DNA from 3 places in the Arthrobacter sp. SIMBA_036 genome. Region 1 is predicted to be linked to each of the others. Evidence: predicted binding sites of a transcription regulator. Region 1 holds the regulator's gene; each other region holds the start of a gene.
What was found. Region 1 encodes LexA, which represses DNA repair genes until DNA is damaged. Its sites were predicted from a motif close to TCGAACANNTGTTCGA; they were not measured.
Positions count from the first base shown of each region.

Region 2: SB659_RS17490 (LexA family protein) is a predicted target of LexA. The motif match lies at 4,477-4,492, and genes of this name have one in related genera.
Region 3: SB659_RS12495 (DUF6504 family protein) is a predicted target of LexA. The motif match lies at 3,581-3,596, and genes of this name have one in related genera.

Region 1 is NZ_JAWRXG010000012.1:40,631-47,464, forward strand. Features, by position in the region: gene priA (bifunctional 1-(5-phosphoribosyl)-5-((5-phosphoribosylamino)methylideneamino)imidazole-4-carboxamide isomerase/phosphoribosylanthranilate isomerase PriA) at 1-211, opposite strand, end outside; gene SB659_RS16005 (hypothetical protein) at 302-460, opposite strand; gene hisH (imidazole glycerol phosphate synthase subunit HisH) at 461-1,207, opposite strand; gene hisB (imidazoleglycerol-phosphate dehydratase HisB) at 1,204-1,830, opposite strand; gene SB659_RS16020 (histidinol-phosphate transaminase) at 1,877-2,995, opposite strand; gene SB659_RS16025 (LysM peptidoglycan-binding domain-containing protein) at 3,100-3,432, opposite strand; gene lexA (transcriptional repressor LexA) at 3,866-4,612, shown strand; gene SB659_RS16035 (ATP-dependent DNA helicase) at 4,657-6,720, opposite strand; gene hflX (GTPase HflX) at 6,713-6,834, opposite strand, start outside.
Region 2 is NZ_JAWRXG010000014.1:71,973-78,806, reverse strand. Features, by position in the region: gene SB659_RS17520 (helix-turn-helix transcriptional regulator) at 1-93, shown strand, start outside; gene SB659_RS17515 (hypothetical protein) at 103-411, shown strand; gene SB659_RS17510 (DUF3846 domain-containing protein) at 738-1,088, opposite strand; gene SB659_RS17505 (hypothetical protein) at 1,155-1,586, opposite strand; gene SB659_RS17500 (hypothetical protein) at 2,101-2,409, shown strand; gene SB659_RS17495 (ATP-dependent DNA ligase) at 3,084-4,052, shown strand; gene SB659_RS17490 (LexA family protein) at 4,507-4,938, shown strand; gene SB659_RS17485 (Y-family DNA polymerase) at 4,998-6,278, shown strand; gene SB659_RS17480 (helix-turn-helix domain-containing protein) at 6,489-6,834, opposite strand, start outside.
Region 3 is NZ_JAWRXG010000008.1:135,634-142,467, forward strand. Features, by position in the region: gene SB659_RS12490 (DNA polymerase III subunit alpha) at 1-3,175, opposite strand, end outside; gene SB659_RS12495 (DUF6504 family protein) at 3,179-3,544, opposite strand; gene SB659_RS12500 (hypothetical protein) at 3,685-4,074, shown strand; gene SB659_RS12505 (SOS response-associated peptidase) at 4,103-4,882, opposite strand; gene SB659_RS12510 (mycoredoxin) at 5,029-5,289, shown strand; gene SB659_RS12515 (S-(hydroxymethyl)mycothiol dehydrogenase) at 5,432-6,517, shown strand; gene SB659_RS12520 (MBL fold metallo-hydrolase) at 6,514-6,834, shown strand, end outside.

The DNA of each region.
Region 1 (6,834 bases):
TAAGGTCCGCGTTGTTACCGCGCCCGAAAGCGGCGTCGAGGTCTACCATGTGGACCCATTCGGCACCGGCTTCCTGCCAGTTCAGCGCAGCTTCCAAGGGCGTTCCGTAGCTGGTTTCCGAGCCCGCTTCACCTTGCAAAAGCCGGACTGCTTGGCCCTCAACGATGTCGACGGCGGGCAGGAGTTCCAGGATGGGCTGTGAGGTGGTCATGTAGGTCCTAGGAGAGTCAGGGGAACGCAGCGGTTCAGAGACAGAAGCGGAGTTGGGCGTAATCAGTGGATCCTGATCAATTGATCACGGTCACTTGCCCGGCAGCGTGAGCAGGTAGGCCGCCAGCAGGGACATCGCCGCCAACACGTAGAAGGAAATCGAGACCCATCGGGGCTTGTTCTGTTGATGGAAGGAGATTCCTCCGCCAACCATCAGGCCACCGAGTCCCATCAGGAGCACGGACCACATTTAGGCCACTCCCGTTCCAGGGTCAACGGGTGGCTGCTGCTTGCGCAGGCCATCCACCCAGTTGCGCAGGAGCCGCGCCCCGGCGTCGCCGGACTTTTCCGGGTGGAATTGCGTGGCGCAAAGGGGCCCGTTCTCGACGGCGGAAATAAAACGTGCGCCATGCTCGGACCACGTCACCAGGGGCGGAGCCATGCGAGGCTGGACGACGTCGAAATTCCATTCCTGCACACCGTACGAGTGCACGAAATAGAAGCGTTCCTGCTCGACACCGGCGAACAGTTTGGAGCCTTCCGGCACGTCAACGGTGTTCCAGCCCATGTGAGGGACCACTGCGGCGGGAAGGAGTTCCACCTTGCCGGGCCACTCGGCCATGCCCTCGGATTCGATGCCGTGCTCCACCCCGGCTTCGAAGAGAACCTGCAACCCGACACAGATGGCCAGCACGGGACGCCCGCCGGCGACGCGGCGCCCGATCATCCTGATGGCGTCAACGGCCTTGAGCTCCCGCATGACGGTCTCGAAAGCACCGACGCCTGGAACCACCAGGCCGTCGGCATTCAGGACGTCCTCGGGCTTGGCACTGAGAATGACATGCGCTCCGGCACGCTCGAGTGCCCGAACGGCTGACCGGACGTTGCCGGAACCGTAGTCCAGCACCGTCACCGTCGGCTTACCCTCGGGAGATTCCGGCTTCCGCGCGGCTATGGCATCCGTGACGGCACCAGCGGCCACAGACTGGCCGCTCACAGTGCGCCCTTGGTGGAGGGAATGCCTTCAACGCGGGGATCGGACTCTACTGCCGAGCGCAGGGCGCGTGCAAACGCCTTGAATTGGGCTTCGACGATGTGGTGCGGATCCCTGCCGGCGAGAACGTTCATGTGCAGGCAGATACCGGAGTGAAGGGTAATCGCCTCAAAGACATGCCGGGTCAAGGACCCGGTGAAGTGCCCGCCGATCAAGTGGTACTCCTGGCCGGCAGGTTCACCGCTGTGGACAAGGTACGGACGGCCCGAAACATCGACGACGGCCTGCGCCAAAGCCTCGTCCAAAGGAACCGTTGCCTCGCCGAAGCGACGGATGCCCGCCTTGTTCCCCAATGCGGTGCGCAGCACCTCGCCAAAGGTGATGGCCACGTCTTCCACCGTGTGATGCGCGTCAATGTGGGTGTCCCCGGTGGCTTTGACGGTCATGTCGATCAAAGAGTGCTTGGACAGGGCAGTCAGCATGTGGTCGTAGAAAGGAACCGACGTACTGATCTCGGAGACACCCGTGCCGTCCAGGTTGATCTCCACCAGGACGGAGGACTCGCTAGTGGTGCGCTCGAGCCGCGCGGTGCGGGCAGCGGTGGGCACTGAGCCGGTTTCGCTCATTGGGACGTCCTTATACACGAAGAATGGGTTGGGTCTATAGACAAGTTTAGGCGTGCGGGGCGGCTGGTCCGCGCCGCAGGGATTCCAGGGCCTCAAGGAAGACAGTGGTCTCCTTCTCGGTACCCGCTGTCACCCTCAGGTGGCCCGGGATACCGACGTCGCGAATCAGTACACCGGCGTCGAGAAGCCCCTGCCACACTTCATGCGGGTTGTCCAAGCCACCGAAGAAGACATAGTTAGAGTCAGACACCGACGGTTTTAGGCCCATCCGCAAGAGCTCAGTCACAATACGATCGCGCTGAATCTTGATGTCTTCAACGTCAGCCATCAGGGCCTCGCGGTGGTTCAGCGCGGCCAGCGCAGTCGCCTGGGTAATCGCGGACAAGTGGTACGGAAGCCGGACGAGCCGAATCGCGTCGGTGACCTCCGGCGCTGCTGCCATGTATCCGAGACGGGCCCCAGCCAAGGCGAACGCCTTGCTCATGGTTCGGGAAACGATCAACCGCTCGCGGCCTGGCAACAAGGTCAAGGCACTGGGCGTGTTGTCGTGCGCAAACTCGTGGTAGGCCTCGTCAACGATCACTATGGCCTGGCTCGCTTCGCCGGCGTCGTACACAGCCTCGACGACGTCGAGTGTCAGGCCGGTCCCCGTGGGGTTGTTGGGAGAGCAGAGAAAAACAATGTTCGCGGCGGTGTCGCGTACTTGCGCCGCGGCAGAGGCAGCATCCAAGCCGTAGTCGGCCGCGCGGAAACCGCGGACGTATTCGGTGTCGGTGCCGCTGGCCAGTAGCGGATACATGGAGTACGTCGGCGGGAAACCCAGAGCCTTGCGGCCAGGACCGCCGAACGCCTGGAGGATTTGTTGCAGTACTTCATTTGAGCCATTGGCCGCCCAGATGTTCTCCGGAGCGAGCCCGTGACCGAGATATTCCGCCAATGCCTGGCGCAACTCCGTGAACTCCCTGTCGGGGTAGCGGTTGAGTCCAGTGGCAGCGGCTGCGACCGCCTCCGTAATGGCTGCCTGGACATCCACCGGCACGCCATGGGTGTTCTCATTGACATTGAGTAGAACGGGCACATCCAGCTGCGGCGCCCCGTAAGGGCTCAGTCCACGCAGGTTGGTCCGGAGGGGAAGTCGGTCGAGTCGCTCAAGCTTGTCACTCACAGTTTCCAGTTTAAGGGCCTCCGTGGATGGGTGCGTAACTGTGACCCCTTGGACCGCGCGACGGGCATGCCCGGGCACTCGCCAGATTCCCTGGGCACGGCCCTCTAGCCGGCTGGAACGAACAACTTCTGGCCGGGATGGATGCTGCCGCCACTGAGGTCATTTAGCTGGATGATCTCGGCAATGACATCCCTGGGATCCCGGCCGGGCGCGGCCGCCCCCGCGATGCCCCACAGGGACTCCCCGGGCTGAACCGTGACGGAAATCGCAACCGGTGGACGCAGTTGAGCCTGGGTGTCTGAGGCTTTTGCCGGGGAAGTGACGAAGCCAAGAAGGGTGATCAACGCGGCCACCAGCAGCATCGCGGGGATGCCGAAGAAGACGATCCGCCCCCTGCGCGTCAGGCGAAGCCGCGTGGACTTCGATTTCACGTCCATGACTGGTGCCGGCTGCGCCACTGCAAGTGCAGGCGCTGGCCCTCCGAGAAGACCCTCAAGCGTTGATATTGCAGACATGAGCTTTGCCCTTCTGAGCGATTGCCGTGCCCCGGGTGTCCGATGCGCGGCGGTCAATTCCGTATGCTCTCCCGACGCCACCCGAACCGTTCGAACACTTTCTTCGAACATCGGCACGGTTTGCGGTGTTGTTAGAACACATATTCGAACCTTGCTAAGACCTTTTTAGCACTTATCAACGAACGGTGTCGAGACTCGCTAGAACAAATGTTTGATAAAGGTCTGCGCCTGCCCTACGTTTGATGGAAGAAGCAGCCACTGTTTCAGTGAATCAACAGGGTCTGACATTTTTAGGCCCGGCATCATCGGCGCGGTCCGTATCGCGCCCGGTCCGGACGGAAAGGCATTGGCAAACATGGCAGCGAAAGCCACAGGAGGTAGCGCTCCCCTGCGTAGCCAACAGCCTCAAAAGAGCCCCAAGAGCCTGACGGTCCGGCAGAAGAAGATCCTCGAGACCATTCAGCGCTCGGTCAATGACAATGGATACCCGCCCAGCATGCGTGAGATCGGGGATACGGTGGGCCTTGCGAGCCTTTCCAGCGTGACCCACCAGCTGACCCAGCTGGAGAAGCTGGGCTACCTTCGCAGGGACCCCAAGCGCCCTCGGGCAATGGAAGTCTTGATGCCCTTGACCCTCGACGGCGGCGGGCCCATTCCCGGGGTTGAGGAACCTGCCCGCCTTCGCAGTGCCGGTGGGCTCGCGGTCACCGAACTGGCCAGCGCCAGCGACACAGCCATGGTGCCGCTGGTAGGCCGCATCGCAGCCGGTGGGCCGATCCTGGCCGATCAGACAGTGGAAGATGTCCTTCCCCTGCCACGACAGCTCGTGGGACACGGCGAACTGTTCATGCTCAAGGTTGCCGGAGATTCAATGATCGACGCCGCCATCTGCGACGGTGACTGGGTGGTGGTGCGACGGCAAAACGACGCCATCAACGGCGACATCGTAGCTGCCCTCTTGGATGACGAAGCAACCGTGAAGACTTTCCGCCAACGGGACGGCCACACGTGGTTGCTGCCGCAAAACACCCAATATGAGCCCATCCTCGGTGATCAGGCCACCATTATGGGCAAGGTCGTCTCGGTGCTGCGTTCCCTCTAGGCGCAGTTCCCTCTAGGCGCAGTTCCCTCTAGGCGCAGTTCCCTTTAGGCGCTCTTCCTACTCAGGCGCTCCAGTACACCCCTTACCACCGTTCGGTCCACCGTGGGCCAGAACGGCGGCAGTGCCGCCCGCAGGAACGCGCCGTAGCGTTCTGTCGAAAGCCTGGGATCCAAAACCGCCACAACTCCCCGGTCTCCTGTGGAGCGGATGAGCCGGCCCGCGCCTTGCGCCAAACGGATGGCCGCGTGCGTCGCCGAAACTGCCATGAATCCGTTGCCGCCGGATTGTGCGACTGCCCTGGAACGCGCTGTCATCAGCGGGTCGTCCGGACGGGGGAAAGGAATACGGTCAATCACCACCAGGCGGCAGGAACCCCCCGGAACGTCCACCCCTTGCCACAGAGACATGGTTCCGAAAAGGCAAGTGTCTGGCTCGTCTGCGAATTGCTTGACCAGGGCCGCCATGGTGGACTCGCCTTGGCAGAGGATATCCACATCCAGCCGCAGCCGCATGGCATCAGCGGCTTCTTCCGCGGCCCGCCGGGAGGAGAAGAGGCACAAAGCTCCGCCGCCGGAGGCCCGAATCAGGTCCTCTAATTCATCCAAGGCCTCCAAGGAAGTACCGCGGCCTGGCTTCGGCAAGTGTTTCGCCACGTAGAGGACCCCCTGTTTGGGGTAGTCAAAGGGGGAACCGACGTCGATCCCGGTCCAGCTCGGCGCGCCGTCGCCCAAGAGGCCCAGCCCGCCGGCCGCAGGTTCGAACGCAGCCCCGATTGCCAACGTAGCCGACGTTAGTACCACTGTGTGGCCCGTGAACAGGCCCTCCCGCAGCCTTCCAGCGACGCTCAGGGGCGCGATATTAATGAGGGCCGGTGCGGTCTCGTCCGGCTGGGAGTACCCCTGCTGGGGGTCGAAGGTGCTGTTGCGCGAGAACCAGACCACCTCCCGATTCTCCTTGGCGGCGAGCAACCGTTCGCAGAGTTCCAGGATGAGCATGAGCCGCGAGCGCGCCAGCTGCCTCCCGCCGTCGGCAGAGTTTGATCCCGAGGAATCCGGCTTCGAATCCGAGAGCGCTGCGCGCGTTGCCTCACGCAACTGGTCCAGGCAATCGAGTTGTTCGTCATCAAGCCCGTTGGGCAGCAGCCCGTTCGGGGCTCCGGCGATCGCCATATCCAATCGATCAGCAGCGGCGTTGAGGGCGTCAACAGTGATGGCGGTGTGCTTTCGGGCGCTTGAAGCTGCGGCATGGACCATGGCGACTGAGAGCTGGCCCGAGACGGCGCCCGTGACGCGGTCCTGTAGCTCGTGGGCCTCATCCACCACAACGACGTCATACTCGGGCAGAACAGCGAGGCCCTCGAAGGCACTGACGGCCAGCATCGCGTGATTCGTCACCACGACGTCGGCCTCCCCGGCGCGGGATCGGGCCAGCTCACTGAAGCACTCCTCAGCCATCGGGCACTTCTGTGCCCCCAGGCACTCCATGGACGTGACTGACACCTGGCGCCACGCCCTGTCCGTCACGCCTGGCATGAGCTCATCCCGGTCCCCCGTGGTGGTCTTTTCCGCCCACTCCCGAAGCCGCACCACTTCCTTGCCAAGTTGGGACGAAGGTCCCCCCAAGGAAGCGGCGAAGTGCGGGACGCTGGTGTCCTCACCGAGTGAGAACAGTTGGCCCTCGGAGGGCTCCTCGCTGGGAAATCCGCCGTCGAGCTTCTGCAAGCAGACGTAGTTGGCCCGGCCTTTGACGAGCGCAACGTTGACCGGGCGTTCAAGGGCAGGGCTGATCGTTTCCAACAACCGCGGAAGGTCGCGGCCAACGATCTGCGTCTGCAACGCCAGGGTCGCGGTGGACACCAGTGTCGGTTTGTTGCTGACCATGGAATGGGCGATCAGGGGAATCAGGTAAGCCAAGGACTTACCTGTTCCCGTTCCGGCCTGGACCAGCAAATGCTCACCGGTTTCAATGGCCCGGGTGACGTGCCTGGCCATCTCGTGCTGGCCGGCACGGCTTTGACCGCCCATGCCGGAGACAGCGCGGTCCAGCAATTCCAGGGTGAACTTCTCCCCCACCGACTCGACGGCGTCCGCCGCGACATTCTCACCCATTACTGACGAATGACTCCAGTTCGGCAGCGAGGCCCTCCCGGACCATCGCCACGACGCGCGTCCCACTTTCTTCATGGTCCAGGCTCAGGATCTCAGCATCGGAACTGTGCAGCT
Region 2 (6,834 bases), on a different contig from region 1:
GCCCACCTCCTGGCGCAGAATGCCCCGACTACTTCGGACATGTCACGCCAGGATAGGCGCGTCCGGCAGGGCCGGCATCGGGATGATCGTTAGGCTGGATCCATGGCTACCCTCGACATTGAACAGACACGAAACCAAGCCCGCGCGCTGCTGGACTCCCGCATTGAATCCGTCACCGCCCTCGTGCGGAGCCGCCAGCGAATCACCGAACTGCGGGACCAGCTCGTTGCGGCCGAACGCGATGACAAGCGCGCCTACGTGCAAGCCACCCGGGACGGATGGAGCCCGGAGGAACTGAAAAAACTTGGCCTTGAACCAGCTGCGGTAAAGCGCCGGCGGACGACAAAGCGCTCCGCCGGACCCGAACAGGATGCCGCCCAGGAATCCGGCGCATCCTTCAGCGAACAGTGACCGTAAAACCCACAAAGTGGTGAAACGCACGCGACAGCGCTGATATCCCTGAAAAGTCGCTGCACACAAAAAGGACCGGAATATTCCGGTCCTCTTTTGTCCTTCGGCAAAGGAAATCTGTGGTTCACAGTAGCGCACCAGTGAAGGGTCCCCCTGGTGCGGAACTCCCGCGTGTGCCGGTGGCTGTTAAACACCGCGATCCGGACGACGCCGGTACCCGTCACGTTGGTAGGCGCGGCGGACCGCCCGCGCAACTTGGACCAATAGCGTGGAGGTGGGCACTCTCTTACTCATTTGAGTATTTGAGTAAGTGAGTGCCCGGCCCGTCAGGCGGCTTCCTGTTGCAGTCCGAAGAGCTGTTGCGCGGTGTCGATCAGATGTTCGGGGACGTCTGCTTCGTCGCCGTCAGCGGTTTCGCCAAGAAGAACGACGTCGCCGCAGTACACATCCGTCAGAACGCCGGTTTCTTCCAGCATCAGCTCCGCGGCGCGGCGGTTCGGTGCAAGCTGCATGATTTTGCCTTCTTCGTTCAGGTAGAAGTGCCAGTCATCGACCGTGACGGCTTCGATGTTTCCGGCCACAAGGGCTTGCAGGGTCTCCAATCCGGCGTCGATCGTTTCGATGCGGGCCGGTTCGGCCAGGCTGGCGGGGATGACCAGGGCAGTGCAGGTGCTCATGGGTTTGTCCTCTCAGAAGATGATGGGGGCGCCCCGCCCGGGGGCGGGGCACCGGTTTGGTGGTGGTTAGGCGGCGGCGGAGAGATTGCAGGGAATCCGGTACCGCCCGGGCATTTCGGCGGCCGCTTCGGGCAGGTCTTCCGGTCCTTGGGCCTGCCCGTTCTTCCAGTGGAAGAACGCTTGGTCACTCACCGCCGCGAAGAAATGCGCTTTGGTCCGGTAGAACGTGGTCCTCACGTCGCCCTCGCAGTAGGTGGCCATGCCGAACAGGTTGCCGATCTGATCGGCGGTGCGGATCCCGGCGACCATGACATAGGGCCACTGGCCCAAGTCCCAGCCGTCACAGCCCCAGCTGGGGATCACGGCCCACCCGTGCTCGGAGATGACGTCCATCCAGTCGTATCCGTCGTTAATGTGGTAATCCACGAGCACGGGCACGTCGTGGATGGTTTCCTCGGTGTCGACGGTGGTCACGGTCATTTTGATGACTGCGTTCATGGTGTGTTGCTCCATTCTTTGCCGAAATGGTGGGTGAGTGGGGCGGCTTAGGTGACCGGCCAGCTCCCCGTCTCCCCCAGTTGTTTTTTGTTGCTGGCACGTAGTGCTCTACGGGGCCGACGGAGGCGGCTCCTCCCGCCAGGGCAAGGTTCTGGAAATCTTCGAAAGGAAATAAGCGACGTAGGAGCGCCGTCGAAGAATTTCAGTGCCGCAGGGCCCCGGAGTTTACGGAGGGGTCAGGAGCTTGAGCCGGAGCGGAACCGTATGATCCGCAGGACAGCCACAAAAAAGCGTCGAAGACGTCAGGTGATGACGGGCAGGAGCCCTGCGACGGACCGGCGGCACCCAACAGCCGGCCACGGAGCGAAGCGGAGAGGACGCCCAAAAGGGGTGCGAGCCCCGCGAGCACGTATCGGTGCTCAAACTGTCAGGTGAAGCCGGTACGGTGGAAGGTGTCCCGCCTGGTTTCCCCCAATCCCAGGCGGGACACTTGTTTCAGAAGGAGAGGTAGGCGATGGGATTACGGAACTTCCTAAACAGGCGCAGCCTGCCGACTGAGGTTGAAGACCCGTCGGTGGTGGCGCGGGCCGAGGACGTTGAGCGGAAGCCGCTGACGGCCGAGCAGCTGGCGGACCTTGAAGCTGCGCGTGCTGAATTGCTCCAGCTCGCCGGCGAAGTCGGGGTGAAGAGCCTCAACGCCTGCCCCCGGGACGGGAGTCGTTGGCAGGACGACCCCGAGACCATACGGGCCATCACCGCGGTCCTCAGGGAAGCACACCTGGAGGAGCAACTATCCTCGGAAGACGCCGGCCCGGCCCGGTAGGGCGGGGCTGCCTGTGGTGGCAGACCCCGCCCCGTTCCGGTCTAGCCTTCGTCCCCGTCCAGGGCTTTGGTGTTGGCGCGGTACGCCATGATCGAAGCTCCCAGTGCGGTGAGTGAGAGAACGAAGTTCACGACGGTCAGTGGTTCCATGAGGTTTTCCTTATCGGTGAGTAGGACTTAGTCTGAGAAGGAGCCGGTGGCCGCAACCAAAGCGGTCACGACCACCGGGTTGTGTGACTACTTCCTCCTTGCTTTCCGCTTACGCTTCCGAGTTGCACCTCGGGAGCGTTCGCTTGTTAAGCGCGCGTTCCGCGTGGAGAGTAGAGCGATGACAGCTGTCATCAAGATCACGACCGAAGTCGCGAGCTTGATCGCTTCGTCGATGCTCATGTAGCCACCTCCTTCCTGCCCCGCCGTGCGAGGCCCCCACCTCGCAGCCGGTCGAGGGTGGGCCGTCAACCCCGAAGAGTGACCGGGACTCCCGCGAAATATGGGAGCGCAGCGACCGCGTGGGAGTCCCCGGTTGCGTGGGTTGACGGGGTCGGGCCCCCGGACGGCTACGATCAATGGCCCTTGTACGGAGAACAACCCAGCCACATGTAGGGCAAAAGGAAGCTTTTACAGGCCGAAGCGTAGCGAAGGTCCGTTCCGGTCGTGGTCCTTTAGGCTGGGCGCATGGACGAGTCCATTCCGCCGGCACTGCAACCACCGGTTACCGTTGCCCTGGCGAAACTTGTCAAGACGTTCCCCCGCCCGGGAGCCTTGCCGGGCATGATCTACGCCGAACCCAAGTGGGACGGCTACCGAACCATCGTTCTGAACGATGCCGACGGAGTGACCCTGTGGAGCCGGCAAGGCAAAGAACTCTCCCGCATCTTTCCTGAGCTCTGCGCAGCCGTGCGGGGCCAGGTCCCGCCAGGTGTCGTCCTCGACGGTGAAACGGTCATCTGGAACGGTGACCGGCTGGACTTCGAGGCGCTGCAGCGCCGCATGGTCACCTCCAGGGCGGCTCTGCCGGCCCTCGTCCATGAACTGCCGGCATCGTTCGCAGCCTTTGACGTGCTGGCCGTCGCCGGGCAGGACATCAGGAGTGTCCCGTTCACCGGCCGTCGGCAACTGCTCGAGGAACTGGCCCGGGACTGGGCCGCTCCGTTGAACCTCTCCCCCACCACCACGGACATGGAACTGGCAAAAACCTGGTTGAAGGATCTACCGGCCACAGGAGTGGAAGGGGTGGTCTTCAAAAGCGGGTCCGGCCCCTATCCGGCAGGGCTGCGCTCGTGGTTGAAGCTGAAGACAAAAAGCACTTTCGATGCGGTCTGCGCGGCCGTCATAGGGCCAATAACCCAACCACGGGCCCTCATCGCCGGCCTCCCGGTCGATGGGCAGCTGCGGATCGTCGGCCGCTCCACCGTTCTCTCCACGCGGGCAGGGCGTGAGCTGGGCCGCCAGCTCCGCCCCGCACTGCCAGGGCATCCCTGGCCCGAAGAGATCAGCGAGACCTCGCTGAACAGATTCAGCAAGGACAAAGGACTGGTCCACCTGACACTGGTTGAACCGATCGTGGTTGAGATAGCAGCCGATGCCGCATGGTCCGGCAAATCCTTCAGACATCCGCTTTCCATGCTTCCGGTCCAGACCTGACCTTGACTCAGCCGATGTCGAACTCCCACCGCACCTCACAAGGTAGCTCCTCCTCGTCGCGGTGGACGGGTTGTGCACACTGGCGGGCAGGTGGAGCCCCCCGCACAGCTCAAAGCTGTCCCCATTCGTGTGCAAGCCGTCCACGCCGCCCATCGGCGGCTAATCGTGCGCCGGACGCCCTGGTTTCAGGGAACCTCGGGCCCTTTCGGGCCTAGTTACGTTGGGCGGCCTTCCGGGCGTCCAGGCGGGATTTCCGCCGATGCCGGCCCACGCGAAGGGAGCATGAGGAAAACGAACCCTATCCCCAGGATGGCGGCCCCGGAACGACACCCATCAGAACCAATGGCCGCATGTGGGGAATGTACCAACGTACGGCGGGCTCAAACCCGGCGGTTATTTCGTCGCTGCGCAGGAGTACTGTTAATCGAACATAGTTTCGAATAAAGGGCGTGTTGTGGGCGTGATAGTTGGCCCCCGTGTGGTAGACGCGGGACTGTCTCTGGTGACTGTTTTGCTGGCACCGGTCGCGGTCGCTGCCGGTTATCCATCGCCCGCCCAGGACTACTTTGACGGCCGGATCGATCTGAACGAACACCTGATCAAAGACGTCACCAGCACCTTCATCGTCCGCGTGACTGGGCAGTCCATGGAGCAGGCCGGCATCAGCGACGGTGACGAACTGATCGTCAACCGGGCACTGGAACCGAAAGACGGCTCCGTCGTCGTGGCCGTCCTCGACGGTGAACTGACGATCAAGCGGCTCCGGATCACACCCTCAGGCGTAATCCTGCAGGCAGACAATCCGCGTTTCCCGGACATCCATGTTCCGGCATTGTCGGAATTGACGATCTGGGGCGTGGCCACCAAGTGCCTGCACCATGTCTAACAGGCGCTCTCGCATCAGATGCACGATTACGGGTGGCACCGGTGTCTAAGCCGGCAGTGATGCGCCGCATGCAGGAAATAGCGCACGTGGACGTGAACTGCTTCTACGCCTCGGCCGAGCGCGCCTTCAACCCGGCCTTGGAGGGCAAGCCGGTCATTGTTCTGTCCAACAATGACGGCTGCGCGGTGACCCGGTCCCCGGAAGCCAAACGCCTCGGCATCGGACTCGGTGATCCGTGGTTCAAGCTCCGGCCCCGGGCCAAGGAATGGGGCCTGGTTGCCCTATCCAGCAACTACGAACTCTACGGAGACATCAGCTCGCGCGTCATGACGCTCCTGGGCCATTACTCGGCCTGGGTGGAGGTCTACTCCATCGATGAAGCGTTCCTCGGCGTCAAGGGCGAACCGGACGAGCTGCTGGAACTGGGGAGGACCATGAAGGACGCGTGCCGTCGGCACGTCGGGGTGCCGGTGTGCGTCGGGATCGCACCCACGAAGACGCTGGCGAAGCTGTGCAACAAGTGGGCGAAGAACAACCCCGCGTTTGGTGGCGTGTGCCGGTGGGAGTCAGTGCCCGCCGCCCAGCGCGAAGCACTGATGGCGAAGCTGTCCGTGATCGAGATCTGGGGCGTGGCCACCAGGCTCACCAAACGCCTGAACGCGATGGGGATCTTCTCGATCCTTGACCTCACCCGGGCCAACCCCGTGGCGATCCGGGACAAGTTCTCCATCGTCATGATGCGCACCGTGTTGGAGCTGCAGGGAACACCGTGTATCCCGATGGAGGAGGAACGGATCGGCAGGGATCAGTTGATCTTCTCCCGGTCCTTCTCCACACCGATCACCACGGCTGCGGGGTTGCGGCAGGTCATGAGCGTGTACGCGCAAATGGCCTCCGCACGGCTGGCCAAACACGACCTGCAAGCCAAGGTGCTGACCGCGTTCGCGGCGACGTCGCACTTCAACCCGAACGAAAAGTCCTTCCCCTCGGTCTGCCTGGCGCTGCCGATGCCGACCGCTGACCCGGTGCTACTGACCAAGGCGGCCCACGCGCTGCTCCCCCACGTGCATGAGGGTGTGAAGTACGTCCGGGCCGGGATCATGGTCACCGACCTGCGGCCGTCAGGGAACCAAAAACCCCTGGAACTGTTCGAGAACCCGCACGAAGAACGCGGCATCGGGATCCTGCTCGAAGACGTGACCAAACGGTACGGCCGCGGCTCCATCGGCCTGGGCCACGCCGGAATCAAAAGCGGACCGGACTGGACCATGAAACGCGACATGCGCTCCCCCAGATACACCACCCACTGGGACGAACTCCCCCTCGTCAAAGCCGCCTGACCGGCGCTCACGCTAGAAAGGAAACCACCATGACTCTCGCGCCAGAAGCGCCACAGACCCTCCATGACATCGATGTCCGGTTCAGCCCCGGACGGCACGCCGTTGGCGATCCGCCATGAGGGCCGGATCTGGATGGTCGACCCTCACGTGCATGCCGGACACTGGTACCACGACGCAGCAAGGCCAGCGCTGCTCCCGCTTATGTTGGAGTTATTCCGTCTGCGTTGCGCTATTCCTGATCCATCCGTTTGGAGGCAGATCCTCAGTTCCTCTGTGCCACCAGCCTCCGTACATCCAGGACTCGTTTGCTGCCATTCTGATGACGCTGATGACGGCATCGGCGGCCTGCTCGTCAGCGATGTCTCCAAATATGGCACTTCGGGTTTCTGGAGACACGTCAAGCTTTTGGATGGCCGGTGTAGCCCTTCGCTGACGATAAGCAGCACAACTTGGGTAAAACGCCGAGGAAGCCGACCCCTCGCCCACCGCGGCGAGTGATAAGCAGCACCACAGGAAGTCGAACTGGCACAGTGAATCGAGAAAATATTCCTCGGAC
Region 3 (6,834 bases), on a different contig from region 1:
GCGGTGTTTGGGTAGCGACCCGGACTCCGGCAACCAAAACCTCACTCCCGTTTCGCAAGCCAAGGAGCTTGTCAGCAGTAGTGACCCCGAGCTTGTCCAGCAATGGTTTGTAGCTGCCCATAAGGTGCTCGCTGACATCGACAGCCATTAGATCGAGCTCCGCCCGGACGTTTTCCACCAAGGTGGGCGCAGGTAGTTCCGGGACCAGGTTTTTCAACTCCACATCGCCAAGTGGAAAGGCCAGTTGTCCGTCGATAACATCCCTGGGTTTCCTGGAGGGAGCACTCTGAAGGGACTGCAGGTGCTGGACCAGATCGGCCCGGTTCGCCACTCCCCCGGAGTCTTTATGCAACGCATCAAAGGCCCCAAGCTGGGCCAGCCTCTTAATATTTGGCTTGCTGACCCGCGCCCTAGCCCGGAGATCTGCCAGGGAATCGTAGGGCTGCCCCGCCGCGATCCTTCGCAGTTCAGCTCCTGAGAGTCCATAGATACCGTTCAGGCTCAACCGGATTCCCAACTTGCCGGCGTCCTTGCCCTCCTGGATTTTTTCCACCCGGTATTCAGCCTGGCTGCGGTTGATGTCCAAGGGCAGGATGGGGATCCCCAGTCGCCGCGCTTCGGCGACCAGGAGGCGCTTGGGGTACATGCCGGGATCGTGTTCCCACAAGCCGGCCAGAAACGCCTCGGGATGATGGGCTTTGAGCCATGCCGATTGATAGGTGGGCACCGCGAAGGCGGCACCGTGGGCTTTGCAAAAACCGAAGCTGCCGAAGGCCTTCAACGTTGCCCACACTTTGTCAACCACCTCTGGAGGATATTTCTTGATCGCGTCGCGTCGGAACTTCTTCTCGACCTCAGGCTCAAGGATTTCATCGCCCAGGGCTCGTCGGAACTCATCTGCCGTGTCCAGTCCGCACCCTGTCATGATGTGGAAGGTCCTGAGGATCTGTTCGTGGAAGACAGTTACTCCGTGGGTTTCCTGCAGTGCAGGCTTGAGGTCCGGGTGTGGATAGATTTCAGGAGCAAATCCGTGCCTTTGCTCCAAGAAGGGCCGCACCATGTCCGATTTCATGGGTCCGGGCCGGAACAAGGAGATATCGATGATGAGGTCATTGAACTCGCGGGGGGCCATTTTCCCGATGAGCTCCCGCTGCCCTGGAGATTCAATCTGGAAACAGCCCAGCGTGTGGGTACTGCGGATCAGCTCATAAGTAGGTTCGTCGTCGAACGGCACCGCATTGAGCTCGATCCTGCCATCGGGGGCGATATAGTCCGGACCTGAGCCATCAGGGCCCACCGGATGTTTTCCGGCTTCCACAACTTCGGCTTTGGAAGGGTGCAAGCGAATGACTTCCCGGACGGCATAGGCCATGGCGCTTTGCATCCGTACGCCCAGGACGTCGAGCTTGAGCATGCCCATGGGATCCATGTCATGTTTGTCGAACTGGCTCATGGGCAGCCCCAACCCGCTTGGTTGCACAGGCGTCCGATCCAACAGCGTGGCGTCTCCCAAAATCACCCCGCACGGGTGCATGGAAATGTGCCTGGGCAACCGGTCCAGCCTCTCGGTGAGGTCCACCAGAAGGTCCAGCTGCTGGTTTTCTTCATGGCCACTGCGTTCCACCCTGCCGGCAAAATCCCTCAGTTCCGGCTTCTCCACCAGTGCTTCACGGAAATGACGGGCCGAAAACCTCCACAGCTGTTTGGCAATTTCTCCGATTTCGCCTTCATCCATCCCCAATGCCATTCCCGCATCCCGCACGGCGCCCCGGGCCCTGTAGCCGTTTTGCATGCTCATCAGGGTGACGCGCTCCCGCCCGAAACGTTCAAAGATCTTGTGGTAAACGTTGTGCCGTTCGGCACTTTCAACGTCGAGGTCGATATCCGGAAGTGTTGATCGTCGGCTTGACAGGAATCGTTCAAAAATGAGGTCATGCCGGATTGGGTCTACTTGGCTGATATCGATCAGGTAGTTCACCAGGCTCGATGCCCCTGAACCGCGTGCTGCCACCCTGACATCCATGGCGATGATCATCCGCGAGACTTCAGCCACGGTGAGGAAGTACGGGGCGAATCCGAGCTTTCCAATGATCCCCAGCTCATGGTCCAACCGCGAGCGCAGCTGTTCTCTTGCCGGGCCTTTGATGCCTGGGAATCTGCGGGTGATTCCCGCTTCGCATCGCTGGGAGAGTTCCATCATCGGATCGCAGTCGATGCCGATGATGGATGACTCGGGAACCACGGGCTTCTTCCATCCCATGTCTCCTACGGGGTCCATGCGGCATTTGTCGGCGAGCGCTTCTGTGTTGGCGAGTAATTTGTGGAGCCCGGTTTGTCCTTGTCCGGCTGCATGCATGATTTCTTTGCCCAGTTGGAGCATTTGTTGCCCGTTTTTGAGCCATCCCTGTCCGGTGGGTTGGAGCAGTGGCTCGGAGGTGAGTTCGGGGAGTGATTTCAGTGTCCGTGCGGAGTCGAGGACATCTGCGGTGGGGGCGCCGTCCTGGGCGCAGTAGCGGACCGCGTTGGTGAGGACGGCGGGGACGTTGTATTCGAGGGCGAGCTTGAGCATGCGGACGGCGTGGGCTGTGCTGAGGGGTATTCCGGGGGCGCTGAGGTGGGAGACGACTTCGGCGACGACGGTACCTGGCGGCATGGCGTCGATCCATTGTTTGAAGAGGGTGCGGGGCCTGAGGTATTTGCGTCCGCCCATGGCCCGTCCGGCGTCCGAGTCGGGCCCGATCAGGACTGTGAGGACCGGTTTGAGGGTTTTTGGGTCCAAGGTCCTTGAGGCGAGTTCGGCACGGGTCACTGCTGCGGGGATGGCGCCTCCGGCTTTTCCGGAGGTGCGGGCGTGTGCGTCGGAGACGAGGCGGCAGAGGGCGCGGTAGCCTGCGCCGTTGTTGTTCCCGTGGGCGAGTACGACGACGCGGCCCGCGACTTGGGTGCGGTGGTCGCCGTCGTCGTCGAAGACCGCGAGGTCGACCCCCACGATGGGGTCGATGCCGGCGCTCATGCAGGCCTTGAGGTGTTTGACGGTGCCGTAGAGGCCGTCGCGGTCTGTGCAGGCGAGCGCTGTTGCGCCGTCTGCGGCTGCGGTTTGGGCCAGTTCATCGGGCCAGGAGACGCCGTAGTGTGCGCTGAATGCCGTGGAGACGTGCAAGTGGGTGAAGCTCAAGGGTCACGCTGCTTCATCGGGTTCGACGGCCTTGGCTGGTGCGGCGTCGTGGATCCGCAGGAGTCTCCACCGGTTGCTCGTGTGGTTGCCAATGTGGCTGCCAACGTAGCGGACGAGGTCGAGGGTGATGGTGCGGGTGGAGTCGGTGGCATCATGGGCGGGTTGGAGTTGCACCCGCCAGATCTCGTGGTCCACCAGGCCGGCTCCGCTGCCGAGGGGCGCCCGGTTTTCTTCGGCCCACCATTGGCGCCGTTCGAACCATCGGACGGGTTCGCTGCAGACTGTGTACCGGGTCCCTTTCCATTGGACCGCCTGCGGCTGGCCGGTGTCGGTGCAGGTGACGTCCACGGACTCGCTGAACAGCCCCATCTCCACGCTCCTTGCCTGCCCATTCGAATTGTCTATTCGAAAGTATGTTCGAATACTTCAAGTTTACGACGCCCAGGCGACAAAACCTACTTCGAAGTTCAGGGGTGGACGGCGGGGAGCCCACAGAGCAGGATTGGGGCATGAGCACCCACGACGCACTCCTGAAGCAGGTCAGCATCACCGCAACTGCCGGCAACCTCGTGGCCCGGTTCGAAATCGACGGCACCATACCGGGCTCCGGCGCTTACGTTGTAGGCCTTGTCGCGGCCAGCCCCGACTATTCCTCCCAGCGCAGGCTCGGCATTGAATTCATGAACGGCGAAGCAGTGTCGTTCTTCTCGTTCAATCACTCCCTCAGCGCGGAGGAGAACTACGACATCAAGGGCGTGGAGCACTCCGGCAACGTCATCACCGGCAATTTCCCTGCCTCCGCCATCCACGGGCTCAGCAAAGGCCACATCATGACAGCCTTCAGCGAAGCCGACGGCAGGGAGTTCCAGTCAGGCGTGCCAGTCGCTGAGGCACTCTGAGGCGTCGCGGGTAAACCCGAAGAACGGGTTAGAACAGGCCCTGGACGGGTTCGATAAGTTCCGGGGAATTGTTCCTGACATTCCCGACGGCGGTGCCCACCGGGTCCAGCGTCCAGTCGGCGGCGGCGTCGTGCGCCCTCGAACGGACCATCTCCACAAGACCCGCGGCATCCTTCTCCCGCGGATCGAGCCACGCTTGCATGGTTTCCCTGCTCATGGGCAGCGGCACGCGGTCATGGAGGGTTGTCAGTTCATCGAACACCGAGGCGCTGCGCCTGGTCTGGGCGGATTCAGCGGTTGGAGTGTCGGCTGTGAGGATGGACATGGACAGCAGCCACCGGCCGGGGTCGTCCTCAGCGGCCGATGGGTCTTTCCACCACTCATACAACCCGGCGAACGCCAACGCCGCACCGTTCCCAGGGTGCACATAGTACGGTTGCTTGCTCTTGCCTTCACCCTTCTTCCACTCGTAATACCCGTCCGCCGGGACGGCGCAACGCCGGGCAGTAGCAGCTTTCCGGAACGAGGGCTTTTCAAGGACAGTTTCGCTGCGTGCATTAATGAGCCGGGCACCGCCTTTGGCATCCTTGGCCCAGGATGGCACCAGTCCCCATTTGGCAACATGCAACTGCCGCTTCGGCCCGTCGTCGAGAAGCCGTTCCAGCACGATAGGAACGGCATCGGTCGGCGCCACGTTCCAGGACTTTTCGAGGGCGATCTCCTTGCGGGCATTCTCGCTGTCCAGTTCAGCATCAAAATCGGCGAGCAAATCCCCCACCGCACGAGCCATCACATATCGTCCACACATGCCAACAGTCTGCCCTTTACCCGGGCAGGGCACCAGCAGGTCACCGAGGCGGGGAATTTTTCAGTGCCGGGATACCGTTGGTAGGAACGGACCCATCAAGGGCTACAGCTACCTGCAGCCGCAAGAATACCTACAGAGGAGAGCCCATGGACTTCACTCCCGAATCCGGCACCATCACAATGTTCTCGACCACATGGTGCGGATACTGCAACCGCCTGAAGAAGCAGCTGGACGCCAAGGGCATCGGTTACACCGAAGTCAATATCGAAGAAGTCGAAGGCACTGCCGAGCTCGTCGAGCAGCTCAACGGGGGCAACCGCACTGTCCCCACCGTGCTCTTCCCCGACGGAACGGCCGCCACCAACCCGTCCGCTTCCGACGTCGAGAGCCGGCTGGCCGTCGTATAGCTGTAGAGGCGCCCGCGCCCCGGGCCCGCACGGAAACATTCCACATACTGTCTGCCACGTGTGATAGACAGAACGGGAAATCCGTAGCGGGCCCTGCTGTTTTAAGCAGGCCTGCTCTCCGCACGGCCGAAGGGAACATTTCATGGTCCACGCAGTCAAAGGTGTCGTCGTCCGCTCCAAGGGCGCACCCGCAACCCTCGAAACCGTCTTGGTTCCCGAACCGGGGCCCGGTGAGGCTTTGGTGGACATCCTCACCAGCGGCGTCTGCCACACCGATCTTCACTACAAGCTCGGCGGCATCAGTGACGATTTCCCGTTCTTGCTCGGCCACGAAGCCACCGGTGTTGTCAGCGCAGTGGGCCCGGACGTCACCAACGTCGTCCCCGGGGACCGTGTGGTCCTGAATTGGCGCGCTGTCTGCGGCAACTGCCGTGCCTGCAACCGCGGCCAAGCACAATATTGCTTCAACACCCACAACGCAACCCAAAAAATGACCCTCGAGGACGGCACGGAGCTCTCCCCGGCCTTGGGCATCGGCGCCTTCATCGAAAAGACACTTGTTGCCGCCGGGCAATGCACCAAAGTGGACCCCGACGCCGATGCTGCCGCCGTCGGCCTGCTCGGCTGCGGCGTCATGGCCGGGTTGGGTGCGGCCCTGAACACCGGTGGCGTTAAGCGCGGCGATTCCGTTGCCGTGATCGGATGCGGCGGTGTGGGCACAGCTGCCATCGCTGGTGCAGCGCTCGCGGGCGCCACCACCATCATCGCCGTCGACATCGATGCGAAGAAGCTCGAACGTGCCAAAGAGCTTGGAGCCACCCATTCGGTGGATTCCTCCGCCGGGGACCCCGTGGAAGCAATCCGCGCACTCACCGGCGGCTTCGGCGCCGACGTCGTCATTGACGCGGTCGGACGGCCGGAAACGTACAAGCAGGCTTTCTATGCGCGGGACCTCGCCGGAACGGTGGTACTGGTGGGCGTTCCCACACCGGAGATGACCCTGGAACTGCCCCTGCTGGACGTGTTCGGGCGGGGTGGTTCCTTGAAATCGTCCTGGTACGGAGATTGCCTGCCATCCCGCGACTTCCCCATGCTGGTGGACCTGTACAAACAGGGCAGACTGGATCTCGACGCCTTCGTCAGCGAGCGCATCACCATCAACGACGTCGAAGAAGCGTTCGACAAGATGCACCAGGGCACTGTGCTGCGCTCGGTTGTTGAACTATGAGCTCCGCAAGCAGCCCCCGCATCGATCACGTGGTCACATCCGGCACGTTTTCCCTTGACGGTGGCACCTGGGACGTGGATAACAATGTCTGGATCGTCGGGGACGATTCCGAGTGCATCGTGATTGATCCTGCCCATGACCCCGAAGCCATTCGCTCCGCCGTCGACGGGCGCGCGGTAAAGGCCGTACTGCTCACGCACGGACATGACGACCACATCGCGTCCGCAGGGGCATTCGCGGAGCTCGTCAAGGCGCCCGTTCACCTCCATGCTGACGACATGATGCTGTGGCGGGCGGTGTTCCCTGACACGGCCCCG